DNA from 4 places in the Peribacillus sp. BM1 genome. Region 3 is predicted to be linked to each of the others. Evidence: a T-box and tRNA genes for the amino acid it is inferred to sense, from the RefSeq annotation. Region 3 holds a T-box; the other regions hold tRNA genes.
The links. The T-box of region 3 lies ahead of leuS (leucine--tRNA ligase). A T-box ahead of a tRNA ligase gene usually reads a tRNA of that ligase, here a tRNA-Leu.
Positions count from the first base shown of each region.

Region 1: it has a tRNA-Leu gene. The T-box ahead of leuS (leucine--tRNA ligase) is inferred to sense a tRNA for this amino acid. The anticodon was not compared.
Region 2: it has a tRNA-Leu gene. The T-box ahead of leuS (leucine--tRNA ligase) is inferred to sense a tRNA for this amino acid. The anticodon was not compared.
Region 4: it has a tRNA-Leu gene. The T-box ahead of leuS (leucine--tRNA ligase) is inferred to sense a tRNA for this amino acid. The anticodon was not compared.

Region 1 is NZ_CM155259.1:1,318,325-1,325,995, forward strand. It holds gene AC1MGI_RS06465 (Tex family protein) at 1-1,963, shown strand, start outside; gene cmpA (cortex morphogenetic protein CmpA) at 2,017-2,136, opposite strand; gene AC1MGI_RS06475 (SprT family protein) at 2,316-2,789, shown strand; tRNA gene AC1MGI_RS06480 (tRNA-Asn) at 2,923-2,997, shown strand; tRNA gene AC1MGI_RS06485 (tRNA-Ser) at 3,002-3,092, shown strand; tRNA gene AC1MGI_RS06490 (tRNA-Glu) at 3,110-3,181, shown strand; tRNA gene AC1MGI_RS06495 (tRNA-Asp) at 3,204-3,279, shown strand; tRNA gene AC1MGI_RS06500 (tRNA-Gln) at 3,351-3,425, shown strand; tRNA gene AC1MGI_RS06505 (tRNA-Lys) at 3,460-3,532, shown strand; tRNA gene AC1MGI_RS06510 (tRNA-Leu) at 3,546-3,627, shown strand; tRNA gene AC1MGI_RS06515 (tRNA-Leu) at 3,688-3,773, shown strand; tRNA gene AC1MGI_RS06520 (tRNA-Arg) at 3,800-3,876, shown strand; tRNA gene AC1MGI_RS06525 (tRNA-Pro) at 3,883-3,959, shown strand; tRNA gene AC1MGI_RS06530 (tRNA-Gly) at 3,985-4,058, shown strand; rRNA gene AC1MGI_RS06535 (16S ribosomal RNA) at 4,149-5,698, shown strand; rRNA gene AC1MGI_RS06540 (23S ribosomal RNA) at 5,930-7,671, shown strand, end outside.
Region 2 is NZ_CM155259.1:1,999,584-2,007,254, reverse strand. It holds gene AC1MGI_RS09730 (helix-turn-helix domain-containing protein) at 1-530, opposite strand, end outside; gene AC1MGI_RS09725 (D-serine ammonia-lyase) at 682-2,043, shown strand; tRNA gene AC1MGI_RS09720 (tRNA-Leu) at 2,347-2,428, opposite strand; tRNA gene AC1MGI_RS09715 (tRNA-Cys) at 2,439-2,512, opposite strand; tRNA gene AC1MGI_RS09710 (tRNA-Gly) at 2,519-2,593, opposite strand; tRNA gene AC1MGI_RS09705 (tRNA-Gln) at 2,597-2,671, opposite strand; tRNA gene AC1MGI_RS09700 (tRNA-His) at 2,715-2,790, opposite strand; tRNA gene AC1MGI_RS09695 (tRNA-Trp) at 2,816-2,889, opposite strand; tRNA gene AC1MGI_RS09690 (tRNA-Tyr) at 2,898-2,981, opposite strand; tRNA gene AC1MGI_RS09685 (tRNA-Phe) at 2,997-3,069, opposite strand; tRNA gene AC1MGI_RS09680 (tRNA-Asp) at 3,115-3,191, opposite strand; tRNA gene AC1MGI_RS09675 (tRNA-Met) at 3,195-3,268, opposite strand; tRNA gene AC1MGI_RS09670 (tRNA-Val) at 3,300-3,375, opposite strand; tRNA gene AC1MGI_RS09665 (tRNA-Glu) at 3,386-3,460, opposite strand; tRNA gene AC1MGI_RS09660 (tRNA-Ser) at 3,474-3,565, opposite strand; tRNA gene AC1MGI_RS09655 (tRNA-Asn) at 3,569-3,643, opposite strand; rRNA gene rrf (5S ribosomal RNA) at 3,670-3,785, opposite strand; rRNA gene AC1MGI_RS09645 (23S ribosomal RNA) at 3,903-6,838, opposite strand; rRNA gene AC1MGI_RS09640 (16S ribosomal RNA) at 7,152-7,671, opposite strand, start outside.
Region 3 is NZ_CM155259.1:243,242-250,912, forward strand. It holds gene AC1MGI_RS01185 (PepSY domain-containing protein) at 1-103, opposite strand, end outside; gene AC1MGI_RS01190 (sensor histidine kinase) at 181-1,530, opposite strand; gene AC1MGI_RS01195 (response regulator transcription factor) at 1,534-2,220, opposite strand; gene AC1MGI_RS01200 (GyrI-like domain-containing protein) at 2,477-2,893, shown strand; gene leuS (leucine--tRNA ligase) at 3,132-5,546, opposite strand; T-box leader at 5,634-5,866, opposite strand; gene AC1MGI_RS01210 (MDR family MFS transporter) at 5,980-7,179, opposite strand; gene AC1MGI_RS01215 (shikimate kinase) at 7,480-7,671, shown strand, end outside.
Region 4 is NZ_CM155259.1:357,071-364,741, reverse strand. It holds rRNA gene AC1MGI_RS01865 (23S ribosomal RNA) at 1-2,828, shown strand, start outside; rRNA gene rrf (5S ribosomal RNA) at 2,900-3,015, shown strand; tRNA gene AC1MGI_RS01855 (tRNA-Glu) at 3,065-3,139, shown strand; tRNA gene AC1MGI_RS01850 (tRNA-Val) at 3,144-3,219, shown strand; tRNA gene AC1MGI_RS01845 (tRNA-Thr) at 3,231-3,306, shown strand; tRNA gene AC1MGI_RS01840 (tRNA-Lys) at 3,324-3,399, shown strand; tRNA gene AC1MGI_RS01835 (tRNA-Leu) at 3,406-3,487, shown strand; tRNA gene AC1MGI_RS01830 (tRNA-Gly) at 3,499-3,570, shown strand; tRNA gene AC1MGI_RS01825 (tRNA-Leu) at 3,586-3,674, shown strand; tRNA gene AC1MGI_RS01820 (tRNA-Arg) at 3,687-3,760, shown strand; tRNA gene AC1MGI_RS01815 (tRNA-Pro) at 3,772-3,848, shown strand; tRNA gene AC1MGI_RS01810 (tRNA-Ala) at 3,865-3,940, shown strand; tRNA gene AC1MGI_RS01805 (tRNA-Met) at 3,973-4,049, shown strand; tRNA gene AC1MGI_RS01800 (tRNA-Ile) at 4,059-4,135, shown strand; tRNA gene AC1MGI_RS01795 (tRNA-Ser) at 4,146-4,238, shown strand; tRNA gene AC1MGI_RS01790 (tRNA-Met) at 4,272-4,345, shown strand; tRNA gene AC1MGI_RS01785 (tRNA-Asp) at 4,349-4,425, shown strand; tRNA gene AC1MGI_RS01780 (tRNA-Phe) at 4,469-4,541, shown strand; tRNA gene AC1MGI_RS01775 (tRNA-Tyr) at 4,557-4,640, shown strand; tRNA gene AC1MGI_RS01770 (tRNA-Gln) at 4,716-4,787, shown strand; tRNA gene AC1MGI_RS01765 (tRNA-Cys) at 4,792-4,862, shown strand; tRNA gene AC1MGI_RS01760 (tRNA-Leu) at 4,870-4,951, shown strand; tRNA gene AC1MGI_RS01755 (tRNA-Gly) at 4,971-5,044, shown strand; tRNA gene AC1MGI_RS01750 (tRNA-Ile) at 5,051-5,127, shown strand; tRNA gene AC1MGI_RS01745 (tRNA-Asn) at 5,146-5,220, shown strand; tRNA gene AC1MGI_RS01740 (tRNA-Ser) at 5,236-5,317, shown strand; gene AC1MGI_RS01735 (TraR/DksA C4-type zinc finger protein) at 5,431-6,087, opposite strand; gene AC1MGI_RS01730 (1,4-dihydroxy-2-naphthoate polyprenyltransferase) at 6,352-7,281, opposite strand; gene AC1MGI_RS01725 (isochorismate synthase) at 7,556-7,671, shown strand, end outside.

The DNA of each region.
Region 1 (7,671 bases), 1.1 Mb from region 3:
GGTTGAGGTTATTCGAAGTATAGAGGAACAAAGGAAGCTTACTCCGGATCTGCAACTACAAATTACTAAGGCGGACAAACTTCAGGAAGTAGAAGATCTATATCGCCCTTATAAACAAAAACGAAGAACGAAAGCGACAGTGGCGAAAGAGAAAGGCTTAGAGCCTCTTGCTATATGGCTGCTTGAACTCCCTATTTCTGAATCAATTGAGGGAAAAGCCGGAGAATTTTTATCCGAAGAGCATGATGTACATACGGTTGAAGAGGCGATCAACGGAGCAAAGGATATTATTGCGGAAATTATTGCAGATGACGCAGAATATCGCAAGAAAATACGAGCAGATGTGTTTAAAACGGGTACGTTTGTATCTACAGTCAAAGACGAAGAAAAAGACGAAAAGAAAATCTTTGAAATGTATTACGAGTATTCTGAGCCTGTTCACAAAATAGTGCCACACCGAGTATTAGCGCTGAATCGAGGAGAAAAGGAGGACGTGCTACGAATTTCCATTGTTCCAAATACAGAAGCAATTATTGCTTATCTTGAAAAGGTTGTGACGAAAGAATCCATCTCTAGCGCTGTTAAGCCAATTAAGGAAGCGATTGAGGATAGCTTTAAACGTCTAATTATGCCTTCTGTTGAACGCGAAATTAGAAAAGAACTGACAGAAAAAGCAGAAGATCAGGCGATTCATATTTTCTCGGAAAATCTGCGCAATCTTTTGCTTCAACCGCCTTTAAAAGGCAAGGTCGTTCTAGCGCTCGACCCTGCGTATCGAACAGGCTGTAAGCTTGCTGTGATTGATGAAACAGGAAAAGTACTGGCGATTGATGTCATCTATCCGCACCCTCCGGTAAACAAGAAAGAAGCAGCAGTGAATACGACCATTTCACTTTTAAAAGAATACCAAGTAGAAATCGTTGCGATTGGAAATGGCACAGCTTCTCGTGAATCTGAACAATTTATTGCGGACATCCTGAAGGAAGTTCGGGAACAAATTTCGTACATCATCGTAAACGAGGCAGGAGCAAGTGTCTACTCTGCATCTGACATCGCTCGTGTGGAATTTCCTGATCTTGCGGTAGAACAAAGGAGTGCCGTTTCTATCGGTCGCCGTTTACAAGATCCGTTGGCGGAGTTGGTTAAAATTGATCCGAAGTCGGTCGGAGTCGGTCAATATCAGCATGATGTCTCGCAAAAGAAATTATCAGAATCGCTTGCCTTTGTTGTCGAGACAGCGGTTAACCAAGTAGGTGTGAACGTCAATACAGCCTCTCCGTCTCTCCTTCAATATGTAGCTGGTCTCTCCAAGTCTGTTGCACAAAACATCGTGAAGAGGCGGGAAGAAGAAGGGAAGTTTACAAGTAGAAAAAGCTTAAAAGGGATTCCGCGCCTCGGGGCTAAAACCTACGAGCAATGCATCGGTTTCTTAAGAGTAGTAGACGGTGAAGAACCATTAGACCAGACGTCCATTCATCCTGAGAACTATGGAGCGGTCAATAAACTCTTGAAAAAATTAGGATTTACTTCTCGAGACATTGGCAGTGAAGTTCTTCATGAAGTACTATCTAATCGTGAAGATATAAAGGAATTGGCGAAGAGCTTAGAGATTGGGGAAATTACGTTAAAGGACATTATGGATGATTTAAGAAAACCTGGACGTGACCTCCGTGACGATTTGGCAAAACCTTTACTTAAACAAGATGTCCTAAAGTTAGAAGACTTACAAAAAGGAATGGAGCTTCAAGGAACTGTTCGTAACGTTGTCGACTTTGGTGCCTTTGTTGATGTCGGTGTCAAACAAGATGGACTTGTGCATATATCAAAACTGAGCAATAAATTCGTAAAGCACCCACTCGATATTGTGGCTGTTGGAGATGTAGTAACAGTTTGGGTGGATTCAATCGATATGAATAAGCAAAGGGTGGCATTAACTATGCTTGAACCGAAAGACCAACTCTAAAATGTAAAAAAACACTTCCTTATCGGAGGTGTTTTTTAGTTAGGATTTTTCCGTTAATAATGAACACTCTCGTTATTCCAATAATAAAACCAACATTGATTCAGCATCTTCACTTGAACGTGATTCTTTTCGTGGAATGCCCTACGAATTTGATTTTGAAGCCATATAGGCATGGAATAAGCCCCCAGTTAATTCGACGTTTTTACTATATATATGAATAGAGAGGATGTCTCGTGCCCGTGGCAAGCCTAAAAAATGGTGGATAAAATCAATAATAAGCTTTAAGAAAGAATATTCTTCGTTTATGATAAATGAAAAGATGGATCTGGCCCAGTTAGAGAGGAGGGGAAGAGTGGAAAACCAGCAACTTCAAGAACTTGTAGAAGAAATTTCACTTAAGGATTTTGCGAGGAGCTTTAGACATCAAGCATCTTTCAATCCTCGTCTTAGAACAACAGGTGGCAGATATTTGTTGCGCTCGCATGATATAGAAATCAACAAGAAATACTATGATGAGAGAGGCGTAGAGGAGCTTATAGGCATTATTAAACATGAGCTTTGCCATTATCATCTTCATCTGGAGGGGAGAGGGTATCAACATAAAGATAAAGATTTTAAAATGCTTCTCAAACAGGTGGGGGCACCTAGATTTTGCACGCCATTATCAACGGACAAGAATAAGAGAAAACAAAATCAAAAAATATATCAATATGCTTGTAAGTTATGTGGTCAATTGTATAGTAGGAAAAGAAGGATAAATACATCAAAGTATGTGTGTGGAACGTGTAAAGGGAAGCTGTTTCTTATTGATAGTAATGAGGTTTAAAAAAAGTTAAAAAGATGCTTGACTTTAGTTTGAAACGTCCTTATAATCTAAAGAGTCGACAAAAGATAACGCAAAGTTATCACGACATTATAGTCTTTGAGTTCTACTATAAGACACCAAATTTTTATATTATTCCGCAGTAGCTCAGTGGTAGAGCATTCGGCTGTTAACCGAACGGTCGTAGGTTCGAGTCCTACCTGCGGAGCCAATTTGGGGAAGTACTCAAGAGGCTGAAGAGGCGCCCCTGCTAAGGGTGTAGGTCGGGTGACCGGCGCGAGGGTTCAAATCCCTCCTTCTCCGCCAGCTACTATTATTACGAAGGCCCCTTGGTCAAGCGGTTAAGACACCGCCCTTTCACGGCGGTAACACGGGTTCGAATCCCGTAGGGGTCATCGCTTTATTTATTTTCATACTGGTCCCGTGGTGTAGCGGTTAACATGCCTGCCTGTCACGCAGGAGATCGCGGGTTCGATTCCCGTCGGGACCGCCATTTTTTTAAAAAAAGTATTGCGCAAGCATTAACAACTGCAATGCAATAATAACTTGTTATTCATAAATTGATGGGCTATAGCCAAGTGGTAAGGCAACGGATTTTGATTCCGTCATGCGAAGGTTCGAATCCTTCTAGCCCAGCCATTTTCATATTTTGACATAAGTAATGTTGAACGATGAGCCATTAGCTCAGTTGGTAGAGCATCTGACTTTTAATCAGAGGGTCGCAGGTTCGAATCCTGCATGGCTCACTATTTATCTTATGCGGGTGTGGCGGAATTGGCAGACGCACCAGACTTAGGATCTGGCGCCGTGAGGCGTGGGGGTTCAAGTCCCTTCACCCGCACTTTTGAAAATCTTATTGACACAAAATGTTGAATGTGATAAGATAATCAATGTCGCTTTTGCGGTCGTGGCGGAATGGCAGACGCGCTAGGTTGAGGGCCTAGTGGGGGAAACCCTGTGGAGGTTCAAGTCCTCTCGGCCGCACCAAAGAATGTAATTCAGATAGTATTTATGCGCCCGTAGCTCAATTGGATAGAGCGTCTGACTACGGATCAGAAGGTTATGGGTTCGACTCCTTTCGGGCGCGCCATATAGACGGGAAGTAGCTCAGCTTGGTAGAGCACTTGGTTTGGGACCAAGGGGTCGCAGGTTCGAATCCTGTCTTCCCGACCATTCATTTTTTTACTTTTAGTAATATGCGGGTGTAGTTTAGTGGTAAAACCTCAGCCTTCCAAGCTGATGATGAGAGTTCGATTCTCTTCACCCGCTCCAATATTGCTCTTTGAAAACTGAACAAAACAAAGCGCCAACGTTTTAATTGAAGTGAGTACACACTATAACAACAATGAGCAAGTCAAACACTTTTTGGAGAGTTTGATCCTGGCTCAGGACGAACGCTGGCGGCGTGCCTAATACATGCAAGTCGAGCGAATGATAGGGAGCTCGCTCCCTTGATTTAGCGGCGGACGGGTGAGTAACACGTGGGCAACCTACCTGTAAGACTGGGATAACTTCGGGAAACCGGAGCTAATACCGGATAATTTCTTTTCTCGCATGAGAAGAGATGGAAAGACGGTTTCGGCTGTCACTTACAGATGGGCCCGCGGCGCATTAGCTAGTTGGTGAGGTAATGGCTCACCAAGGCCACGATGCGTAGCCGACCTGAGAGGGTGATCGGCCACACTGGGACTGAGACACGGCCCAGACTCCTACGGGAGGCAGCAGTAGGGAATCTTCCGCAATGGACGAAAGTCTGACGGAGCAACGCCGCGTGAACGAAGAAGGCCTTCGGGTCGTAAAGTTCTGTTGTTAGGGAAGAACAAGTACCAGAGTAACTGCTGGTACCTTGACGGTACCTAACCAGAAAGCCACGGCTAACTACGTGCCAGCAGCCGCGGTAATACGTAGGTGGCAAGCGTTGTCCGGAATTATTGGGCGTAAAGCGCGCGCAGGTGGTTCTTTAAGTCTGATGTGAAAGCCCACGGCTCAACCGTGGAGGGTCATTGGAAACTGGGGAACTTGAGTGCAGAAGAGGAAAGTGGAATTCCAAGTGTAGCGGTGAAATGCGTAGAGATTTGGAGGAACACCAGTGGCGAAGGCGACTTTCTGGTCTGTAACTGACACTGAGGCGCGAAAGCGTGGGGAGCGAACAGGATTAGATACCCTGGTAGTCCACGCCGTAAACGATGAGTGCTAAGTGTTAGAGGGTTTCCGCCCTTTAGTGCTGCAGCTAACGCATTAAGCACTCCGCCTGGGGAGTACGGCCGCAAGGCTGAAACTCAAAGGAATTGACGGGGGCCCGCACAAGCGGTGGAGCATGTGGTTTAATTCGAAGCAACGCGAAGAACCTTACCAGGTCTTGACATCCTTTTGCCCTTCCTAGAGATAGGAACTTCCCTTCGGGGACAAAAGTGACAGGTGGTGCATGGTTGTCGTCAGCTCGTGTCGTGAGATGTTGGGTTAAGTCCCGCAACGAGCGCAACCCTTGATCTTAGTTGCCAGCATTCAGTTGGGCACTCTAAGGTGACTGCCGGTGACAAACCGGAGGAAGGTGGGGATGACGTCAAATCATCATGCCCCTTATGACCTGGGCTACACACGTGCTACAATGGATGGTACAAAGAGCTGCAAACCCGCGAGGGTAAGCGAATCTCATAAAGCCATTCTCAGTTCGGATTGTAGGCTGCAACTCGCCTACATGAAGCCGGAATCGCTAGTAATCGTGGATCAGCATGCCACGGTGAATACGTTCCCGGGCCTTGTACACACCGCCCGTCACACCACGAGAGTTTGTAACACCCGAAGTCGGTGAGGTAACCGCAAGGAGCCAGCCGCCTAAGGTGGGACAGATGATTGGGGTGAAGTCGTAACAAGGTAGCCGTATCGGAAGGTGCGGCTGGATCACCTCCTTTCTAAGGAATATAACGAGCGCTTTTGTTTTGTTCAGTTTTGAATGAGTAATTCATTCATTCGTGGTACATGAAAGCAACAGATTAGTCTTTTGCTTATTCGTTGCCGAATCGTTCTTTGAAAACTAGATAATAGATAGAAGGCAAATTTTTGCATTAATTTTTCAAGACATCAAGTAAGACCTTTTAACAACTAGGTTGTTTGGTAAACTTTTCGTTTATCAGCCACCATATGGTTAAGTTAGAAAGGGCGCACGGTGGATGCCTTGGCACTAGGAGCCGATGAAGGACGGGACTAACACCGATATGCTTCGGGGAGCTGTAAGTAAGCTTTGATCCGGAGATTTCCGAATGGGGAAACCCACTGTTCGTAATGGAACAGTATCTTTACCTGAATACATAGGGTACTGAAGGCAGACCCGGGGAACTGAAACATCTAAGTACCCGGAGGAAGAGAAAGCAAACGCGATTTCCTGAGTAGCGGCGAGCGAAACGGAAGATAGCCCAAACCAAGAGGCTTGCCTCTTGGGGTTGTAGGACACTCAACATGGAGTTACAAAGGAACGGGGTAAGTGAAGTGATCTGGAAAGATCCGTCAAAGAAGGTAAAAACCCTGTAGCTGAAACTTCGTTCCCTCCTGAGTGGATCCTGAGTACGGCGGGACACGAGAAATCCCGTCGGAAGCAGGGAGGACCATCTCCCAAGGCTAAATACTACCTAGTGACCGATAGTGAACCAGTACCGTGAGGGAAAGGTGAAAAGCACCCCGGAAGGGGAGTGAAATAGATCCTGAAACCGTGTGCCTACAAGTAGTTAGAGCCCGTTAATGGGTGATAGCGTGCCTTTTGTAGAATGAACCGGCGAGTTACGATTTCATGCAAGGTTAAGTTGATAAGACGGAGCCGCAGCGAAAGCGAGTCTGAATAGGGCGCATGAGTATGAGGTCGTAGACCCGAAACCAGGTGATCTACCCATGTCCAGGGTGAAGTTCAGGTAACACTGAATGGAGGCCCGAACCCACGTACGTTGAAAAGTGCGGGGATGAGGTGTGGGTAGCGGAGAAATTCCAATCGAACCTGGAGATAGCTGGTTCTCTCCGAAATAGCTTTAGGGCTAGCCTCGAGATGAGAGTATTGGAGGTAGAGCACTGATTGGACTAGGGGCCCCCAACGGGTTACCGAATTCAGTCAAACTCCGAATGCCAAATACTTATTCTCGGGAGTCAGACTGCGAGTGATAAGATCCGTAGTCAAGAGGGAAACAGCCCAGACCACCAGCTAAGGTCCCCAAGTTTACGTTAAGTGGAAAAGGATGTGGAGTTGCTTAGACAACCAGGATGTTGGCTCAGAAGCAGCCATCATTTAAAGAGTGCGTAATAGCTCACTGGTCGAGTGACTCTGCGCCGAAAATGTACCGGGGCTAAACGTAACACCGAAGCTGTGGATGGATACCGTATGGTATCCGTGGTAGGAGAGCGTTCTAAGGGCGTTGAAGCTAGACCGGAAGGACTGGTGGAGCGCTTAGAAGTGAGAATGCCGGTATGAGTAGCGAAAGAAGGGTGAGAATCCCTTCCACCGAATGCCTAAGGTTTCCTGAGGAAGGCTCGTCCGCTCAGGGTTAGTCGGGACCTAAGCCGAGGCTGAAAAGCGTAGGCGATGGACAACAGGTTGATATTCCTGTACCACCTATACATCGTTTGAGCGATGGGGGGACGCAGAAGGATAGGGTAAGCGCGCTGTTGGATATGCGCGTCCAAGCAGTTAGGCCGGAAACGAGGAAAATCCCGTTTCCATTAAGGCGGAGCTGTGATGGCGAGGGAAATATAGTACCGAAGTTCCTGATTCCACGCTGCCAAGAAAAGCCTCTAGTGAGATGTAGGGTGCCCGTACCGCAAACCGACACAGGTAGGCGAGGAGAGAATCCTAAGGTGTGCGAGAGAACTCTCGTTAAGGAACTCGGCAAAATGACCCCGTAAC
Region 2 (7,671 bases), 1.8 Mb from region 3:
GTAACTGAAAATAATACAATTGCCTTTTCACTAAAATTATTTTCCCATTTATGTTTCAAATTTGCTGGTATTTTCACGCTATCACCAGCTTCTAATAGATATTCTTCTTCACCCAAATACACCTTAATTTTTCCTTCCAAAATAAATGCTACTTCTTCTCCTTTATGTTCTAGAAGATTTTCGGATGAAGAAGTATTCGAAGGAACGTTCATAATCGCTGTTGTTAAATTCCCCGTAAAATTCGGCGACAATAACTCATAAGACAAATTATCAATGATCATTTTCTTACGTTTACTGGACCTAACGATTAAATCCTCCGTAATTGTCTCTTCAAGTAAAAAACTAAAAGTTGGAACATTTAGGGTTTTAGCTAAGACCTTTAAGGTTTGAATAGAAGGATTTGCCAATCCACGTTCAATTTGGCTTAGCATTGAAGGTGTAATATCAGCTAATTTTGCTAACTCTCTACTGCTCAATCCTTTAGCTTTTCTATATTTTTCAACTTTCTTACCAATATCTATATTTTCCATAATCGATACTCCTTTATAAGATGTTAAATTTAATTTAAATAAAGTTAATATTAATTAACATATAGTTAAGTGTGTGTTAAACTGTATTTAAGTTTATTTAATTATAATTTATAAAACACCTTACTACAAGATAATTAGGAGGACCAAATAAATGAAAGAGATTGAAAGCCAGGAATTACAAACATGGAAAGACCAATATCCTTTACTAAATAAGCTCATTTCGATGGATGAAGTATTTTGGATAAATCCAAATGTCGAAAAATTTCAAACGGGAATTAAAAAATCCCCCCTTACTCTAGAAGATGTAAGAGATGCAGAGGAAAGGTTGAAACGTTTTGCCCCATATATCGCCAAGGTTTTCCCTGAAACAAAAGCATCGAATGGTATCATAGAATCTCCTTTAGTAAGAATTCCTTCGATGAAACAATCCTTAGAACAGGAGTATCAACAACCTATATTAGGCGAATTATTACTAAAATGTGATAGTCACCTTCCTATATCAGGATCTATTAAAGCAAGAGGCGGGATTTATGAAATTCTCAAACATGCAGAAGAACTAGCTTTTCAACATCAATTGTTAACGATTCAAAATGATTATTCAATTTTAGATAGTGATAGGTTTCGAACTTTCTTCTCACAATATTCAATCGCAGTAGGCTCGACTGGAAATTTAGGACTTAGTATTGGCATCATCAGTGCAAAGTTAGGTTTTAATGTTTCTGTTCATATGTCAGCTGATGCAAAACAGTGGAAAAAAGACTTGCTTAGAAGCAAAAATGTCAAAGTTATTGAATATGAAGCTGATTATAGTAAAGCTGTAGAAGAAGGTCGAATCCAAGCAGATAGTGATCCAACATGTTATTTTGTGGATGATGAAAATTCTCACGACCTATTTTTAGGATATGCAGTGGCTGCATCTCGATTGAAGAAACAATTAGAAGAGCTAGAGATAACAATTGATGAAAATCATCCTTTGTTTGTTTACCTTCCATGTGGAGTAGGTGGCGGCCCTGGTGGCGTAGCTTTTGGATTGAAATTATTGTATCAAGACCATGTTCACTGTTTCTTTGCAGAACCTACCCACTCACCATGTATGTTACTCGGTTTAATGACTGGACTTCATGATAAAGTTTCTGTACAAGATGTTGGTATCGATAATGTAACAGACGCGGATGGACTTGCTGTAGGAAAGCCATCTGGGTTTGTCGGTAAAACTATGGAGCCTTTTTTAAGTGGTAATTATACGGTTAGTGATGAACAGTTGTATAAGTTGCTAAAAGAACTAGTCGATACAGAGGGGATCCACTTAGAACCTTCTGCACTAGCAGGCATGATAGGACCAAGTAAATTATGTAAAGAGGGCATCGATTATTTACAGAAGCATAGTTTAACAGAAAAGATGAGTAAGGGTACACATATTATTTGGGGGACTGGTGGAAGCATGGTTCCTGAAGAAACGATGACGCAATATTATCAAAAAGGGTTGAAATTAGCGTTAGATAAACAGAAGTAATGTAACACGGGGTAGTTTAACCCTGTGTTTTTATATTTAAAATTTCTTTTCTTATTAAACTAACCTCCCTATAGTATAAGTTCCCACACACAAACTATGCTAAACTTTAATTTAGATATTAAAATTTCTTTGAGCGTATTGTTCCACAATCTGGTCCGTTTGCGTAATAAGAAAAAATCCTACATTATCAAAGGCTTCCTGTATTAAGACACTATTTTTGCTATTTATGAAGAATCGAAAAAGAGCTCCCACAAAGTGTGAGAACTCTTTTTCGATTGCATTTTCTTTCACTCGACCATTTGATACCGGTGGCCGGGGTCGAACCGGCACTCCTTACGGAACACGATTTTGAGTCGTGCGCGTCTGCCTATTCCGCCACACCGGCAAAAACTTTATGGAGGCGGCAACCGGAATTGAACCGGTGATAAAGGTTTTGCAGACCTCTGCCTTACCGCTTGGCTATGCCGCCATCTTTTGGAGCGGAAGACGGGATTCGAACCCGCGACCCCAACCTTGGCAAGGTTGTATTCTACCACTGAACTACTTCCGCATATGGCTGGGCTAGAAGGATTCGAACCTTCGCATGACGGAATCAAAATCCGTTGCCTTACCGCTTGGCTATAGCCCATTGTTACATATATATTCAAAAATTAATTCATTATGTTTAAAAATGGGGCGACTGATGGGAATCGAACCCACGAATGCCTGAACCACAATCAGGTGCGTTAACCACTTCGCCACAACCGCCATGATGTAAGATGAATTTGTAAGTTGGCAGGGGTAGTAGGAATTGAACCCACACCGAAGGTTTTGGAGACCTTTGTTCTACCTTTAAACTATACCCCTATAATTAATGGTGGAGGGGGGCAGATTCGAACTGCCGAACCCGAAGGAGCGGATTTACAGTCCGCCGCGTTTAGCCACTTCGCTACCCCTCCATATTAAGTTACTGATGGCTCAGGACGGAATCGAACCGCCGACACAAGGATTTTCAGTCCTTTGCTCTACCGACTGAGCTACTGAGCCAGTTAATTTATATGAACAACAAGCTTGTTTAACTAGTAAATAAAATGGCGGTCCGGACGGGACTCGAACCCGCGACCTCCTGCGTGACAGGCAGGCATTCTAACCAACTGAACTACCGGACCAGATTGCGGGGACAGGATTTGAACCTGCGACCTTCGGGTTATGAGCCCGACGAGCTACCGAACTGCTCCACCCCGCGATAATAGAAATGATGAAATTTGATTAAATAATGGTGGAGGATGACGGGATCGAACCGCCGACCCTCTGCTTGTAAGGCAGATGCTCTCCCAGCTGAGCTAATCCTCCGTTATGTATATGGTGACCCCTACGGGATTCGAACCCGTGTTACCGCCGTGAAAGGGCGGTGTCTTAACCGCTTGACCAAGGGGCCACGTTATTTAGAATGGCGGAGAGCAAGGGATTTGAACCCTTGAGACAGGGTTACCCGTCTACACGATTTCCAATCGTGCTCCTTCGGCCACTCGGACAGCTCTCCATATGGCTCCGCAGGTAGGACTCGAACCTACGACCGTTCGGTTAACAGCCGAATGCTCTACCACTGAGCTACTGCGGAATAATACAATGTGGTTTTAAAAAACTGCCTGGCAACGTCCTACTCTCACAGGGGGAAACCCCCAACTACCATCGGCGCAAAAGAACTTAACTTCCGTGTTCGGAATGGGAACGGGTGTGACCTCTTTGCCATCATTACCAGACATTTTTTTCTGAAAGACATTTATTATTATATCATACTTTTAAATAAAGTCAATAATATTTTTTCATTCTTTCAAAACTAGATAATAAGAAGGTTTTTTGCTTTTTTCAAGAACAATAAGGTTAAGTCCTCGATCGATTAGTATCAGTCAGCTCCACATGTCGCCACGCTTCCACCTCTGACCTATCAACCTGATCATCTTTCAGGGATCTTACTAGCTTACGCTATGGGAAATCTCATCTTGAGGGGGGCTTCATGCTTAGATGCTTTCAGCATTTATCCCGTCCGCACGTAGCTACCCAGCGATGCTCTTGGCAGAACAACTGGTACACCAGCGGTGCGTCCATCCCGGTCCTCTCGTACTAAGGACAGCTCCTCTCAAATTTCCTGCGCCCACGACGGATAGGGACCGAACTGTCTCACGACGTTCTGAACCCAGCTCGCGTACCGCTTTAATGGGCGAACAGCCCAACCCTTGGGACCGACTACAGCCCCAGGATGCGATGAGCCGACATCGAGGTGCCAAACCTCCCCGTCGATGTGGACTCTTGGGGGAGATAAGCCTGTTATCCCCGGGGTAGCTTTTATCCGTTGAGCGATGGCCCTTCCATGCGGAACCACCGGATCACTAAGCCCGACTTTCGTCCCTGCTCGACTTGTAGGTCTCGCAGTCAAGCTCCCTTGTGCCTTTACACTCTACGAATGATTTCCAACCATTCTGAGGGAACCTTTGGGCGCCTCCGTTACATTTTAGGAGGCGACCGCCCCAGTCAAACTGCCCGCCTGACACTGTCTCCCGCCCCGATAAGGGGCGCGGGTTAGAATTTCAATACAGCCAGGGTAGTATCCCACCGACGCCTCGACCGAAGCTAGCGCTCCGGCTTCACAGGCTCCTACCTATCCTGTACAAGCTGTACCAAAATTCAATATCAGGCTGCAGTAAAGCTCCACGGGGTCTTTCCGTCCTGTCGCGGGTAACCTGCATCTTCACAGGTACTATAATTTCACCGAGTCTCTCGTTGAGACAGTGCCCAGATCGTTACGCCTTTCGTGCGGGTCGGAACTTACCCGACAAGGAATTTCGCTACCTTAGGACCGTTATAGTTACGGCCGCCGTTTACTGGGGCTTCAATTCAAAGCTTCGCCTTGCGGCTAACCTCTCCTCTTAACCTTCCAGCACCGGGCAGGCGTCAGCCCCTATACTTCGCCTTGCGGCTTCGCAGAGACCTGTGTTTTTGCTAAACAGTCGCCTGGGCCTATTCACTGCGGCTTTTCCGGGCTATTCACCCTAAAAAGCACCCCTTCTCCCGAAGTTACGGGGTCATTTTGCCGAGTTCCTTAACGAGAGTTCTCTCGCACACCTTAGGATTCTCTCCTCGCCTACCTGTGTCGGTTTGCGGTACGGGCACCCTACATCTCACTAGAGGCTTTTCTTGGCAGCGTGGAATCAGGAACTTCGGTACTATATTTCCCTCGCCATCACAGCTCCGCCTTAATGGAAACGGGATTTTCCTCGTTTCCGGCCTAACTGCTTGGACGCGCATATCCAACAGCGCGCTTACCCTATCCTTCTGCGTCCCCCCATCGCTCAAACGATGTATAGGTGGTACAGGAATATCAACCTGTTGTCCATCGCCTACGCTTTTCAGCCTCGGCTTAGGTCCCGACTAACCCTGAGCGGACGAGCCTTCCTCAGGAAACCTTAGGCATTCGGTGGAAGGGATTCTCACCCTTCTTTCGCTACTCATACCGGCATTCTCACTTCTAAGCGCTCCACCAGTCCTTCCGGTCTAGCTTCAACGCCCTTAGAACGCTCTCCTACCACGGATACCATACGGTATCCATCCACAGCTTCGGTGTTACGTTTAGCCCCGGTACATTTTCGGCGCAGAGTCACTCGACCAGTGAGCTATTACGCACTCTTTAAATGATGGCTGCTTCTGAGCCAACATCCTGGTTGTCTAAGCAACTCCACATCCTTTTCCACTTAACGTAAACTTGGGGACCTTAGCTGGTGGTCTGGGCTGTTTCCCTCTTGACTACGGATCTTATCACTCGCAGTCTGACTCCCGAGAATAAGTATTTGGCATTCGGAGTTTGACTGAATTCGGTAACCCGTTGGGGGCCCCTAGTCCAATCAGTGCTCTACCTCCAATACTCTCATCTCGAGGCTAGCCCTAAAGCTATTTCGGAGAGAACCAGCTATCTCCAGGTTCGATTGGAATTTCTCCGCTACCCACACCTCATCCCCGCACTTTTCAACGTACGTGGGTTCGGGCCTCCATTCAGTGTTACCTGAACTTCACCCTGGACATGGGTAGATCACCTGGTTTCGGGTCTACGACCTCATACTCATGCGCCCTATTCAGACTCGCTTTCGCTGCGGCTCCGTCTTATCAACTTAACCTTGCATGAAATCGTAACTCGCCGGTTCATTCTACAAAAGGCACGCTATCACCCATTAACGGGCTCTAACTACTTGTAGGCACACGGTTTCAGGATCTATTTCACTCCCCTTCCGGGGTGCTTTTCACCTTTCCCTCACGGTACTGGTTCACTATCGGTCACTAGGTAGTATTTAGCCTTGGGAGATGGTCCTCCCTGCTTCCGACGGGATTTCTCGTGTCCCGCCGTACTCAGGATCCACTCAGGAGGGAACGAAGTTTCAGCTACAGGGTTTTTACCTTCTTTGACGGATCTTTCCAGATCACTTCACTTACCCCGTTCCTTTGTAACTCCATGTTGAGTGTCCTACAACCCCAAGAGGCAAGCCTCTTGGTTTGGGCTATCTTCCGTTTCGCTCGCCGCTACTCAGGAAATCGCATTTGCTTTCTCTTCCTCCGGGTACTTAGATGTTTCAGTTCCCCGGGTCTGCCTTCAGTACCCTATGTATTCAGGTAAAGATACTGTTCCATTACGAACAGTGGGTTTCCCCATTCGGAAATCTCCGGATCAAAGCTTACTTACAGCTCCCCGAAGCATATCGGTGTTAGTCCCGTCCTTCATCGGCTCCTAGTGCCAAGGCATCCACCGTGCGCCCTTTCTAACTTAACCATATGATGGCTGATAAACGAAAAGTTTACCAAACAACCTAGTTGTTAAAAGGTCTTACTTGATGTCTTGAAAAATTAATGCAAAAATTTGCCTTCTATCTATTATCTAGTTTTCAAAGAACGATTCAGCGAATTATAAACGGCGCTCTTCTTCGTCAGCTTCTCTCACTCGCATCCTCACGTATATAAATACGTTCCGGTGCTCCTTTGATTGCTTCCTTGAATAGCTTGTTTCTAATTCACTTCATATTTTGAGTTGAATGAATTACTCATTCAAAACTGAACAAAACAAAAGCGCTCGTTATATTCCTTAGAAAGGAGGTGATCCAGCCGCACCTTCCGATACGGCTACCTTGTTACGACTTCACCCCAATCATCTGTCCCACCTTAGGCGGCTGGCTCCTTAGAGGTTACCTCACCGACTTCGGGTGTTACAAACTCTCGTGGTGTGACGGGCGGTGTGTACAAGGCCCGGGAACGTATTCACCGTGGCATGCTGATCCACGATTACTAGCGATTCCGGCTTCATGTAGGCGAGTTGCAGCCTACAATCCGAACTGAGAATGGCTTTATGAGATTCGCTTACCCTCGCGGGTTTGCAGCTCTTTGTACCATCCATTGTAGCACGTGTGTAGCCCAGGTCATAAGGGGCATGATGATTTGACGTCATCCCCACCTTCCTCCGGTTTGTCACCGGCAGTCACCTTAGAGTGCCCAACTAAATGCTGGCAACTAAGATCAAGGGTTGCGCTCGTTGCGGGACTTAACCCAACATCTCACGACACGAGCTGACGACAACCATGCACCACCTGTCACTTTTGTCCCCGAAGGGAA
Region 3 (7,671 bases):
CTGGAAGGATAGAACTCGGAGTAGTAAATGCTTCTTTAACACCGTACCAGCTACCTAAACCAATGATTAGAATGAAGGATATTATCAACGCGATCTTCTTCATTCTTTCACCTCCAAATGTTATTGAAACATAGTGTAGCATAGCATTCTTAGAGAAGTCTGAGAATCCCCTTAAAAAATTTAAAGTGGTAATTCAATTGTGACTGTTGTACCTTTTCCTTCTTCACTATCCATATGAATCTTCCCGTTATGTGCAGCGACAATTCTTGTTGCGATAGGCAATCCCAATCCTGTTCCGCCTGTTTCTCTCGTCCTCGCTTTATCTACTCGGAAAAATCGTTCATATACATGTGCTAGATCTTCTTTCGGGATTCCAATACCATAATCCTTTATGGCGATAAATAAGGAAGTAGTACTGCGAGAAATCGTAATGTTAATGGATCTTTCGCTATATTTAATGGCATTATCTACTAAAATATAGAGTAACTGTTTGACCTTTTTTTCATCTGCATGAATGATCGGATCATTTGTTTGTATATCAATCGAAATCGTTCTCTGGAAGGCAATCTGTAGATGCTTCGCCGTATCACTACAGATTAAACTTATATCAACCTCCTCTATATGCATCTCCCAATGTTCATCTCCTTTAGCAAGGAGTAACATTTGTTCCGTTAGCTGCTTCATGCGAATGGCCTCAGAATGAATGGCTTCAATCGCTTCTTCCAAAATATCAGGGCGCTTCATTCCCCAACGTTTTAACATATTGGCGTAACTTTCTACAACGGTAAGAGGTGTTTTTAATTCATGAGAAGCATCTGATACGAATTGCTCCTGTTTTTTATAATTTTCCTCCAATAAATCCATCATATTGTTAAATGTATTCGCCATTTTATCCAGTTCGTCATTTGATTTTGTATCACGTCTAATTTTTTTGAATGTTCGTGATTCCTGAATCTCTTCCATTGTCTGAATAAGTGATTTAATCGGAAGTAAGATCACTTGACTTAATACGCGTCCTCCCAAGATCGTTGGGATTAAAATAACAAGGGAGGAAACAAGTAAAATGACTTTTAAAATACGTAAAGATTCCTCAACATCTCTTAATGGTTCCGTCACTTCAAGCGACACGACGTCGCCATTTGTCCAAATAATCGGTGAGTGTGAAATGGCGTATATATGATCTTCTATGTTCTCAACAGTTGTCTGTTCGGATGACTTGTATGAATAGGGCAACTCCTGTAAATTTGTTTGATCTTTAATGACAATAAGCAGTGGCTTACCTTTTGTAGGAAGAACGCGTATCATTCCATTAGGAGGTAAATATGCTCTTGATAAAGTAGTTGGATCAACTGATGGATTACTTGCAAGCTTCAGTCCTTCTGCAATATTTTTACTTTCTTCTTGAAGCCGTATAACGGCATTATCAGTCATCGTTTTTTTAAATATAAAATAAATCGAGCTATTCGCGATGACCAAAAGAATAAAAATTAACAGGGTTGATGTGAATACGATTTTTGTTTGTAGCTTCATATATTATTCCTTTAACATATATCCAACACCACGAACTGTGTGAATATAAGGAGTTTCAAATGGTGTGTCAATCTTTTTTCGTAAATACCGAATGTATACATAGACAACATTTGAATCACCGAAGTAATCATATCCCCATACATTCGTTAATAATTGGTCAAACGTTAAGACTTGATTCTGATTTTCCATTAAATACATAAGTAAATCATATTCTTTAGGCGTTAACTCAATCGATTGATTCTCTCGGCGTACTTCACGTGTTTTTGGGTCGATCGTTAAATCGCCAATTTTAAGAGAAGATTGGAGTATTTCTTCTGGAACTGTTGGATGACGCAGCCAGACGCGAATACGTGCAAGTAATTCTTCAATTTCAAACGGCTTTGTAATGTAATCGTTGGCACCTAAATCTAATCCGCTTACTTTATCAGGCAGTGCATCACGTGCCGTTAAGATAATAATGGGAGTTTTATCATCGGATGCTCGAATGCGCCTTAATACTTCAAGTCCATTTAATTCAGGTAACATTACATCTAATAAAAGAAGATCCCATTGTCCTTGTTGAAACATGTTGAACCCATCTAACCCTGTATACGCAGTTCCTGTTTCATATCCTTCATACTCGAGTTCTAATTGAATGAGACGGGCAATTTTGCTCTCATCTTCAACAATCAATACTTTTCCTTTACTCATTGATATCCTCCTTTTCGATCAAAGGTTTATGTGGATGAAAAGAAGACCTTAACGTTCTATATGCCCTTTGATCACTAGTATTTCTTAATGAATCGTGTATTATGACCTAAAATATTGACAAAGAAAGGATCACAAAAGATTTGCTTTAAGAATCTTTGACAATGCTTTAATCATTGAATTAGACTTTTTATATATTAAAATGTGAAGTATATCACAGTGATTGGAAAGTTTCATAAGGAATAAGGAGGGGTTTGATATGAAAACAAGAATTGAAACGATTGAAGAGTTTTCTGTAACAGGCTATAAGTATGTCGGTTCTACGGCTGAAATCCCACAAATATGGGACAAGTTGAATGCGACATTAGCGACCGAGAACATTTCTGTTGAAACGTTTTATGGTGTCTGCGTAGATTTTGATAGTCAAGGGAAACTCCACTATCTTGCAGGCATTCAAGATTTAGCAGAAGGTTCTGAGAGGGAAAAAGTGAAAATAGAGGCGGGACGCTATATTGTTGCTACAGTGGAGGGTGGCATTCCACAAATCAAACCCACATTCCAAGCCTTGCATGAGAGATCAGATGTCCAATTTAGATTTTTGCCAAACTTTGAGAAGTATATTTATCCACCCGGAGCCACAGAGGATGTGATTGAAGTTTGGATGCCGATTGAATAGTCTTGTCAATTTTAAGAAACGAGAAAACAACTATCATCTTATATCCTAAACGAAAGCTATCAGACGATAGCCTTCATACTGTTTAAGATATTTCACTCTTTTAAGAAATTAAGGACATTATTAAAAAGTATTTCGTACATATATGACGGAATGCTTTTCTCTTTTCAAGCGTTCACGAAACAAAAAAACTGACTCACTAAGACTAAATACAGTCTTTAAAGTGAGTCAGTTTTTTTACTTAATTTGCAACGATATTAACTAGTTTACCTGGTACTGCAATGACTTTACGAACGGTTTTGCCGTCGATTTGTTCTTTAATTGCGTCGTCGCCCATAGCGATTTCTTCCAGTTTTTCTTTCGTTGTATCTGTTGGCACCATTAGTTTTGCTTTTACTTTGCCGTTAATTTGGATCACGATTTCGACTTCATTGTCGATCATTTTTGCTTCGTCATAAGCAGGCCACGTTTCGTATGTGACTGTTTCTACAGCCCCGAGTCTTGCCCAAAGTTCTTCTGCGATATGTGGTGCTACCGGTGATAACATTTTCACGAAGCCTTCAATATACGGTCTCGGAAGTGTGTCCGCTTTGTATGCATCATTGATGAAGACCATTAATTGTGAAATAGCTGTGTTGAATTTCAAAGTCTCGTAGTTTTCTGTAACTTTCTTCACCGTTTGATGATACACTTTCTCAAGCTTGCCGCTGTCATCTGTATCGACAATTTTGTTGGTGATTGTGTCGTCATCATTAACAAGCAAACGCCAAACACGGTCAAGGAAACGGCGGGCGCCATCAAGTCCATTTTCAGACCAAGCAATCGATGATTCCAAAGGTCCCATAAACATTTCATATAGACGTAGAGTATCGGCACCATGGCTATCCACGATATCATCTGGGTTTACTACGTTTCCTTTTGATTTACTCATTTTTTCATTATTCTCGCCAAGAATCATTCCTTGGTTGAAAAGGTTTTGGAATGGTTCAGATGTTGGAACAACGCCAATGTCATACAAGAATTTATGCCAGAATCGAGCATACAATAAGTGAAGGACCGCATGCTCAGCTCCACCGATATACATATCGACTGGCATCCATTCTTTTAACTTTTCCGGATCAGCAATCGCTTCTGTATTGTTCGGATCGATATAACGTAGGAAGTACCAGCTGCTACCTGCCCATTGTGGCATTGTGTTTGTCTCACGACGCCCTTTTCTGCCATTTTCATCTATTACATTCACCCAATCATGGATGTTAGCAAGTGGCGATTCACCTGTACCGGATGGCTTAATGTCTGTCGTTTTCGGTAAAAGAACAGGAAGCTCAGATTCTTTAACTGCTTCTGTTGTACCATCTTCCCAATGGATGATCGGAATCGGTTCTCCCCAGTAACGTTGACGGCTGAATAACCAGTCGCGAAGACGGAATGTTACTTTCTTCGTACCGATTTCTTTTTCCTCCAACCACTTAATCATTGTAGAAATACCGTCTTCTTTATTCAAGCCGTCTAGGAATTCAGAATTCACATGCAGACCATCGCCAGTGTACGCTTCTTCCGTCACGTCTCCGCCCGCTACCACTGCTTTAATTGGCAAGTCGAATTTAACTGCGAATTCATAGTCACGCTCATCATGAGCCGGCACTGCCATAATAGCACCTGTTCCATAGCTCATTAATACATAATCTGCAATCCAGATTGGCATTTCTTCACCATTAACTGGGTTAATGGCATAAGCACCTGTAAAGGCACCTGTTTTGTCTTTTGCTAACTCAGTACGTTCAAGATCGGTTTTATTTTTCACTTCTGAGATATATTGTTCAACTGCAGCTTTTTGCTCAGGCGTTGTAATTTTTTCAACAAACGGATGCTCCGGTGATAACACCGCATAGGTCGCACCGAAAAGTGTATCCGGACGAGTCGTGAAGACTGTAAACGTATCATCATGACCTTCAATATTGAATGTCACTTCAGCACCTTCAGAACGGCCGATCCAGTTACGTTGCATATCTTTAATATTTTCTGGCCAATCGACTGTTTCAAGATCATCAAGTAAACGGTCAGCATAGGCAGTGATTTTTAACACCCATTGCCTCATCGGACGGCGCTCAACTGGATGTCCTCCACGTTCACTTAATCCGTCAATGACTTCTTCATTCGCCAATACCGTGCCAAGCGCTGGACACCAGTTCACCGCTACTTCATCAATGTACGCCAAGCCTTTTTCAAAAAGCTTCGTGAAAATCCATTGTGTCCATTTATAATAGTCTGGATCTGTTGTATCAATTTCACGATCCCAATCATAAGAAAAACCTAATGCTTTAATTTGGCGACGGAATGTATTGATGTTATGCTGCGTGAATTCTGCTGGGTCATTTCCTGTATCAAGTGCATACTGCTCTGCTGGAAGTCCAAAAGCATCCCAACCGATTGGATGAAGCACATTATAACCTTGCATCCGTTTCATCCGCGCCAAAATATCGCTCGCTGTATAGCCTTCTGGGTGACCAACGTGAAGTCCTGCCCCAGATGGATACGGGAACATATCAAGCGAGTAAAATTTCCGTTTACCGGATTCTTCACCCGTTTTAAACGTTTTATTTTCTTCCCAAAACTGTTGCCATTTCTTCTCAATCGACCTATGTTTATAACTCATCTTAGTTTCCTCCTCAATTTTAAGAAAAACCGTCATCGGTCTTTAATTTCATAATAAAAATCCATAAAAAAACCCCTCATCCCTATAAAAAGGGACGAGAGGATTATGTATATAATCAACCCGCGGTACCACCCAAATTGACGACTTTAATAACCATCGCCCCGCTCAAAGATCCGTAACGTGGATGAACGTCAGGAATTACTAATCCTTCATGCCTGAAACTCAAAAGGCGAGTTCGCGATCACTCCTGGTTGACTTGCACCATCCGTCAACTCTCTACACAGGTTCTAATCGGTACTACTCCTTATCACTGTCTATATTAGAATATTTAGTTATATAGTCATTCTAGTGAATTTTCACAGGAAAAGCAAGGGCTCTTTCCTATTCTGATCATGTTTTTCTTTATATATGCACGACAATTGGAAAGAGTTCCTTATTTTACCGGATAGGCAATACTTTTACCTATGTTTACTCTCTTTTGCATTTTATCGAAAATGAAGACAGTTCCGATGCCTAATACAACAAAAATTGTTAATACAGCGAACATCATATTCATTCCTCTTGTATCAACTAGAAATCCTCCTAGTAGCGGTCCAATCATTCGCCCACCTGTAGCCGTACTATTGACGATTCCTTGATAAAGACCCACTTTCCCTTTTGTCGCAATCTCTCCTGCCACAGCTGGGACCGCGGGCCAAACGAACATTTCACCAATCGTTAAGATCACCATAGCCGTCATAAATCCAGCAAAGCTACTTGACGTCGCGGCCACTGCAAACGAGAGAATGAAAATGACCATACCGACGATTAGCTGGATTTTCAAAGTTTTCGCAAACCATTTAATAACAAGTGCCAATAGTGGTTGAGCCAGAACGATAAACGCACCATTGACTGTCCATAGCAAGCTATACTGCTTAAGTGAAATCCCTATTTCCTGTGTATATGCAGCGATTGTTGACATCCATTGAACATAGCCAATCCAACACAAGAAATAACCAATACATAAAACAAGTAATGGAATGAGCATTTTATTAGAACGTGTAGTCGATTGTTTTTCCTGAAGGATGGACGCTTGTGCCGCTGCATCCCCTTGAATCCCTCTAAATCCAACCAAAGCAACAAAGAAAAATAAGACGTACATCACTGTATTGGCAAGAAACACATATTCAAACGAATAAGAAGCAATCACACCGCCAAGAGCTGAGCCTACTGCAACACCTAAGTTTTGGGCAACGTAGACCGCATTATACGATTTTCTGCCGCCTTCCTTCCAAACAGTACCAGCCATTGCGAAAATAGCCGGAAACACGATACCTGTCCCAAATCCTGAAATCGTTAAAAAGATCACGTATGGCAGAAATTCATGATTCCACGCCATCCCAACTGAAGACAATAGCGTAATAATCACGCCAAGACTAGCAGTCCGGTATCCGCCAAGTTTATCAAACAAGCCACCACCACATAGATTGCCGACAACACTTGCAAGGGCATTCGCAAGCAACACAAGCCCTGCCATCGATAGCGTTTTTCCTAAATGGTCATGAAGATAGATTGTATTTAAAGGCCATAAAAACGAAGAAGCAGTCACATTCAGAGTCATGCCGATAATTAAAACCCATAAAGCACGCGGCATCATTATGCACCTGATTTCTATATATATTTCAACAACTATCCTAGTTTAGAGGTTTTCTTCGGGAGGCGCAATACTTTTTTAGGTGGGAGGATATTTACAAAATTGGCCGTTAATTCAGCTAAGTTTGCTCCTTCGTTCTTCAATATATAGGAAATCACTTACCTCCTAACAACACATTAAAATTATTCAACATTCCAAAAATACAGTGTTATCCATTAAACAAATCCTTTACAATAGTGACATGTAGTTTTTGTCGAACAATGAACTAAAAAAAGGAATAGTTGAAATGAGGCCAGCGGAATGAATTATAACGATAGTAGACTTAGAGAAAAAAGCATTGTGTTGATTGGATTTATGGGTGTCGGTAAAACAACGATTGGTGAAATGGTCGCCAAGAAATTGTATCGAGATTTTGTTGATATCGATCAAGAAATTGAAAAAGAATACAATATGGCAACTTCTGAAATTTTCAAAAATATTGGCGAAAAGGCA
Region 4 (7,671 bases), 110 kb from region 3:
GATTTCCGAATGGGGAAACCCACTGTTCGTAATGGAACAGTATCTTTACCTGAATACATAGGGTACTGAAGGCAGACCCGGGGAACTGAAACATCTAAGTACCCGGAGGAAGAGAAAGCAAACGCGATTTCCTGAGTAGCGGCGAGCGAAACGGAAGATAGCCCAAACCAAGAGGCTTGCCTCTTGGGGTTGTAGGACACTCAACATGGAGTTACAAAGGAACGGGGTAAGTGAAGTGATCTGGAAAGATCCGTCAAAGAAGGTAAAAACCCTGTAGCTGAAACTTCGTTCCCTCCTGAGTGGATCCTGAGTACGGCGGGACACGAGAAATCCCGTCGGAAGCAGGGAGGACCATCTCCCAAGGCTAAATACTACCTAGTGACCGATAGTGAACCAGTACCGTGAGGGAAAGGTGAAAAGCACCCCGGAAGGGGAGTGAAATAGATCCTGAAACCGTGTGCCTACAAGTAGTTAGAGCCCGTTAATGGGTGATAGCGTGCCTTTTGTAGAATGAACCGGCGAGTTACGATTTCATGCAAGGTTAAGTTGATAAGACGGAGCCGCAGCGAAAGCGAGTCTGAATAGGGCGCATGAGTATGAGGTCGTAGACCCGAAACCAGGTGATCTACCCATGTCCAGGGTGAAGTTCAGGTAACACTGAATGGAGGCCCGAACCCACGTACGTTGAAAAGTGCGGGGATGAGGTGTGGGTAGCGGAGAAATTCCAATCGAACCTGGAGATAGCTGGTTCTCTCCGAAATAGCTTTAGGGCTAGCCTCGAGATGAGAGTATTGGAGGTAGAGCACTGATTGGACTAGGGGCCCCCAACGGGTTACCGAATTCAGTCAAACTCCGAATGCCAAATACTTATTCTCGGGAGTCAGACTGCGAGTGATAAGATCCGTAGTCAAGAGGGAAACAGCCCAGACCACCAGCTAAGGTCCCCAAGTTTACGTTAAGTGGAAAAGGATGTGGAGTTGCTTAGACAACCAGGATGTTGGCTCAGAAGCAGCCATCATTTAAAGAGTGCGTAATAGCTCACTGGTCGAGTGACTCTGCGCCGAAAATGTACCGGGGCTAAACGTAACACCGAAGCTGTGGATGGATACCGTATGGTATCCGTGGTAGGAGAGCGTTCTAAGGGCGTTGAAGCTAGACCGGAAGGACTGGTGGAGCGCTTAGAAGTGAGAATGCCGGTATGAGTAGCGAAAGAAGGGTGAGAATCCCTTCCACCGAATGCCTAAGGTTTCCTGAGGAAGGCTCGTCCGCTCAGGGTTAGTCGGGACCTAAGCCGAGGCTGAAAAGCGTAGGCGATGGACAACAGGTTGATATTCCTGTACCACCTATACATCGTTTGAGCGATGGGGGGACGCAGAAGGATAGGGTAAGCGCGCTGTTGGATATGCGCGTCCAAGCAGTTAGGCCGGAAACGAGGAAAATCCCGTTTCCATTAAGGCGGAGCTGTGATGGCGAGGGAAATATAGTACCGAAGTTCCTGATTCCACGCTGCCAAGAAAAGCCTCTAGTGAGATGTAGGGTGCCCGTACCGCAAACCGACACAGGTAGGCGAGGAGAGAATCCTAAGGTGTGCGAGAGAACTCTCGTTAAGGAACTCGGCAAAATGACCCCGTAACTTCGGGAGAAGGGGTGCTTTTTAGGGTGAATAGCCCGGAAAAGCCGCAGTGAATAGGCCCAGGCGACTGTTTAGCAAAAACACAGGTCTCTGCGAAGCCGCAAGGCGAAGTATAGGGGCTGACGCCTGCCCGGTGCTGGAAGGTTAAGAGGAGAGGTTAGCCGCAAGGCGAAGCTTTGAATTGAAGCCCCAGTAAACGGCGGCCGTAACTATAACGGTCCTAAGGTAGCGAAATTCCTTGTCGGGTAAGTTCCGACCCGCACGAAAGGCGTAACGATCTGGGCACTGTCTCAACGAGAGACTCGGTGAAATTATAGTACCTGTGAAGATGCAGGTTACCCGCGACAGGACGGAAAGACCCCGTGGAGCTTTACTGCAGCCTGATATTGAATTTTGGTACAGCTTGTACAGGATAGGTAGGAGCCTGTGAAGCCGGAGCGCTAGCTTCGGTCGAGGCGTCGGTGGGATACTACCCTGGCTGTATTGAAATTCTAACCCGCGCCCCTTATCGGGGCGGGAGACAGTGTCAGGCGGGCAGTTTGACTGGGGCGGTCGCCTCCTAAAATGTAACGGAGGCGCCCAAAGGTTCCCTCAGAATGGTTGGAAATCATTCGTAGAGTGTAAAGGCACAAGGGAGCTTGACTGCGAGACCTACAAGTCGAGCAGGGACGAAAGTCGGGCTTAGTGATCCGGTGGTTCCGCATGGAAGGGCCATCGCTCAACGGATAAAAGCTACCCCGGGGATAACAGGCTTATCTCCCCCAAGAGTCCACATCGACGGGGAGGTTTGGCACCTCGATGTCGGCTCATCGCATCCTGGGGCTGTAGTCGGTCCCAAGGGTTGGGCTGTTCGCCCATTAAAGCGGTACGCGAGCTGGGTTCAGAACGTCGTGAGACAGTTCGGTCCCTATCCGTCGTGGGCGCAGGAAATTTGAGAGGAGCTGTCCTTAGTACGAGAGGACCGGGATGGACGCACCGCTGGTGTACCAGTTGTTCTGCCAAGAGCATCGCTGGGTAGCTACGTGCGGACGGGATAAATGCTGAAAGCATCTAAGCATGAAGCCCCCCTCAAGATGAGATTTCCCATAGCGTAAGCTAGTAAGATCCCTGAAAGATGATCAGGTTGATAGGTCAGAGGTGGAAGCGTGGCGACATGTGGAGCTGACTGATACTAATCGATCGAGGACTTAACCAATATATATTTTAATGATGATTCTAAAGTTTGTTATCTAGTTTTGAAGGAATAAACCTTCTAACTGAATTTAGTCTGGTAATGATGGCGAAGAGGTCACACCCGTTCCCATTCCGAACACGGAAGTTAAGCTCTTCAGCGCCGATGGTAGTTGGGGGTCTCCCCCTGTGAGAGTAGGACGTTGCCAGGCTAAGCCCCTAATTAAATTAGGGGCTATTATTCTTTCTATAACTATATGCGGCCCCTTGGTCAAGCGGTTAAGACACCGCCCTTTCACGGCGGTAACACGGGTTCGAATCCCGTAGGGGTCACCATATTGGAGGATTAGCTCAGCTGGGAGAGCATCTGCCTTACAAGCAGAGGGTCGGCGGTTCGATCCCGTCATCCTCCACCATTACCTATAGTGCCGGTGTAGCTCAACTGGTAGAGCAACTGACTTGTAATCAGTAGGTTGGGGGTTCAAGTCCTCTTGCCGGCACCAGGTTTTTTTTTGTTTTCGAGCCATTAGCTCAGTTGGTAGAGCATCTGACTTTTAATCAGAGGGTCGCAGGTTCGAATCCTGCATGGCTCACCATTTATCGCGGGTGTGGCGGAATTGGCAGACGCACCAGACTTAGGATCTGGCGCCGCGAGGCGTGGGGGTTCAAGTCCCTTCACCCGCATTAATTATTACGCGGAAGTAGTTCAGTGGTAGAATACAACCTTGCCAAGGTTGGGGTCGCGGGTTCGAATCCCGTCTTCCGCTCTACTTTTCGTAAGTGCCGGGGTGGCGGAACTGGCAGACGCACAGGACTTAAAATCCTGCGGTAGGTGACTACCGTACCGGTTCGATTCCGGTCCTCGGCACCATAATATTTATACGCGCCCGTAGCTCAATTGGATAGAGCATCTGACTACGAATCAGAAGGTTGTAGGTTCGACTCCCGCCGGGCGCATTGTTTCTATACGGGAAGTAGCTCAGCTTGGTAGAGCACTTGGTTTGGGACCAAGGGGTCGCAGGTTCGAATCCTGTCTTCCCGACCATTTCAATTTTAATTATGGGGCCTTAGCTCAGCTGGGAGAGCGCCTGCCTTGCACGCAGGAGGTCAGCGGTTCGATCCCGCTAGGCTCCACCATTATTATGATTATTGTATACGCTTATTTATTTGGCGGCGTAGCTCAGCTGGCTAGAGCGTACGGTTCATACCCGTGAGGTCGGGGGTTCGATCCCCTCTGCCGCTACCAAATCATGAAGGATCTTTAGCTCAGCTGGTTAGAGCAGACGGCTCATAACCGTCTGGTCGTAGGTTCGAGTCCTACAAGATCCACCACTATTTATTCGGAGGTATACCCAAGCCCGGCTGAAGGGATCGGTCTTGAAAACCGACAGGGGAGTCAAATCCCGCGGGGGTTCGAATCCCTCTACCTCCTCCATTTTTTAAAAAAAGATCACACAATTCATATCGTCGCGGGGTGGAGCAGTTCGGTAGCTCGTCGGGCTCATAACCCGAAGGTCGCAGGTTCAAATCCTGTCCCCGCAATCTGGTCCGGTAGTTCAGTTGGTTAGAATGCCTGCCTGTCACGCAGGAGGTCGCGGGTTCGAGTCCCGTCCGGACCGCCATTTTTATTCTAGTAGGGTCACCTACTGTTGATATACATTGTGTGGCTCAGTAGCTCAGTCGGTAGAGCAAAGGACTGAAAATCCTTGTGTCGGCGGTTCGATTCCGTCCTGAGCCATCATTAGCTTAATACGGAGGGGTAGCGAAGTGGCTAAACGCGGCGGACTGTAAATCCGCTCCTTCGGGTTCGGCAGTTCGAATCTGCCCCCCTCCACCATTGTGTAGTTTAAAGATAGAATAGAGGTCTTCGGAACTTCCGAAGAAGGTTGTGAACCCATTTATTTTATATTATTGGGCTATAGCCAAGCGGTAAGGCAACGGATTTTGATTCCGTCATGCGAAGGTTCGAACCCTTCTAGCCCAGTCATGGCAGCATAGCCAAGTGGTAAGGCAGAGGTCTGCAAAACCTTCACCCCCGGTTCAAATCCGGGTGCTGCCTTAATCATGCCGGTGTGGCGGAATTGGCAGACGCGCACGACTCAAAATCGTGTTCCGTAAGGAGTGCCGGTTCGACCCCGGCCACCGGTATCGAAGCGAGACATATTTTGCGGGTGTAGTTTAGTGGTAAAACCTCAGCCTTCCAAGCTGATGATGAGAGTTCGATTCTCTTCACCCGCTCCAAAGAATGGGCCTATAGCTCAGCTGGTTAGAGCGCACGCCTGATAAGCGTGAGGTCGATGGTTCGAGTCCATTTAGGCCCACCATAATCCTATATTTTTTGTTCCGCAGTAGCTCAGTGGTAGAGCATTCGGCTGTTAACCGAACGGTCGTAGGTTCGAGTCCTACCTGCGGAGCCATTTTTTTTATATGGGGAAGTACTCAAGAGGCTGAAGAGGCGCCCCTGCTAAGGGTGTAGGTCGGGTAACCGGCGCGAGGGTTCAAATCCCTCCTTTAGAAAAGGTGCATACATCTACGTATGCATCTTTTTTATTTGACTTTTTTAGAATGGTCTACTACCTCATTACTCATTTACATAATAAATGGGGAGTCCTTTATCCATCTAGCGTTTATTGCTTTTTATTAGGATAAACATTTCTATTCTTTCCTTGTACATCATTTCCGATATATGCTTCATATTCTTCTGTAAAGCCTTCTGTTTCGTCTTCATTATTATAAAGAGTATCATAACTCTCATGGTCGCCACTGTAGTCGGAAGGTGTCTCCGAAGTTCCAAAACGAGCAACCTCAGCAAAGCTATCTTCTTTGTCAGTAATTTCACTTCCAAGGCGTCGATTTTCGAAATGGTTTCCTAAAGATGGGATAAGTACATCTTCTTCTACAGGTCGTGCTGGAATAGTGTTTTGTGTTTGAGCGTGTTCAAAACAATGTAGTGTGGCTGGAACTGCTTCGAGTCGCTCCATAGAAATGGTATTACCACAAACTTTACAATGACCATATTTACCTTCATTTATAGCTTCAAGGGCTGCGTTAATTTTCTCAATTTCGGATTTAGCGTGATCATTCAACGCCATAATTCTCTCTTTATCAAAAAGCTCAGTACCCATATCGGCTGGGTGGTTATCATAAGAAGATAATTCATCTACGGATTCTTTTTGACTCACTTTCACTAAGGTTTCTTCATCACTTTGAATTTGTTCTTGGAGTTGTTCTTTTTCTAAAAGTAATTTTTCTTTTAAAATTTGAATTTGTTTAGTAGTAGCCATTTTATTTCACTCCTTAGGAGATTTTTTTATCGTATATGTACATTACCCGAATAGGTGTTGGTAGAAACGTTGAGGGAGTATGAAAAAAGAGGAGGTTGATAAAGACTTCTTTAACCTTTTGATAGTAACAACGAAAAAAAGGATGTCCCAAAAGCAAAGGGTCAGACCCCGCAAAAACTAAATGCAGTATAGAATAAGTGTAAGAAACACTACATACTGATTTAGAGTGCGAGGTCAGACCCTTTTGTGACATCCACTTTTTCATTAAACAAAATAACTAATCAATAATCCTATAGATAGAAGTAATCCGAAAATGGTGTTTGTTTGGGCAGTTGCTTTCATGGCGGGCATCATTTCAATCGGAATGGTTTTGCCAACAAAGCCTTTTGTTGCTTTTGCAGCCTTAGGGATGCTTAATAGAGTTAGCAGAATCCATGGTGTTACAACTCCTAATGCAACAATTACAATAATCCATAGGTAGGCAATAGCAAACATGGCAACCATGAAGCGTATTCCTTTTTCACGTCCTAGTAAAATTGGCAGCGTGCGTCGACCGTTTGCTTTGTCACCATCATGGTCACGTAGGTTATTAGACATATTAATTAAGCCGACTAGAATAAGGCTAGGTACTGATACGATTGCAACTGTGCTTGAAACATGACCAGTTTGGATGAAATAAGCAATGAGTATAATGACGTAGCCCATGAAAAATCCTGAAAAAAGTTCACCAAATGGTGTAGATGAAATAGGAATGGGCCCGCCTGTATACAAGTAACCGATAAGCATGCAGATTAAACCAACTGCAGCAAGCCACCATGAGGACACAGCACAGATATACACGCCAAGTAAAAGAGCGATTGCATAAAAGCTGAGTGCCAAATTCATGATCAACTTCGGCGTCATTCCATGGCGAACGATTCCACCACCAATGCCAACTGATTCAGCGGTATCTAGACCGCGTTTAAAGTCATAGTATTCATTAAATAAATTAGTAGCTGCTTGAATTAATAGGCTGGCAATTAGCATTGCTGCAAAGAGGATCCAGTTTACTTCCTCTGCTATTAAAGCGAGCAAGGTACCAATGAGTACAGGGACAAACGCCGCTGTCAACGTATGTGGGCGAATCAGTTCCCACCAAATCTTCCAGCTGCGTTTTTCTTGTTGGGGTGAAACGGAATTAGATTGTATAGACATTTCTCTTCTCCTCTTAAGTTAGCTTGCATTTGTAATTACGAATCAAATATTGGTACAGAATAAGTGTAGGAAAACAAATTAAGTGTGTCAATGTCTATTTGTGATTTTCTTAACAATAACGTTTGTTTGTTTTTAAAAGAGAATATATTAATAGGAAAAAAGTTGTCATAAAACGATGAATAAAGACCGCAATAATTGACATTGAGCCGAAATGAGGTGTATCTTTAAATAGGTTTGTATGCTTTTAAAATGTTGACATTAAGGGGGATTTTTTTTGGCTATCTCACATGAAACTGAATGGTTTTATGGACTTGGGCAAGCTGTGCAAAAAGCGAAACAGCAAAAGCAAAAAGTCTTGTTCAGTGTAGTAAGGAAAATCGATGATTTAGA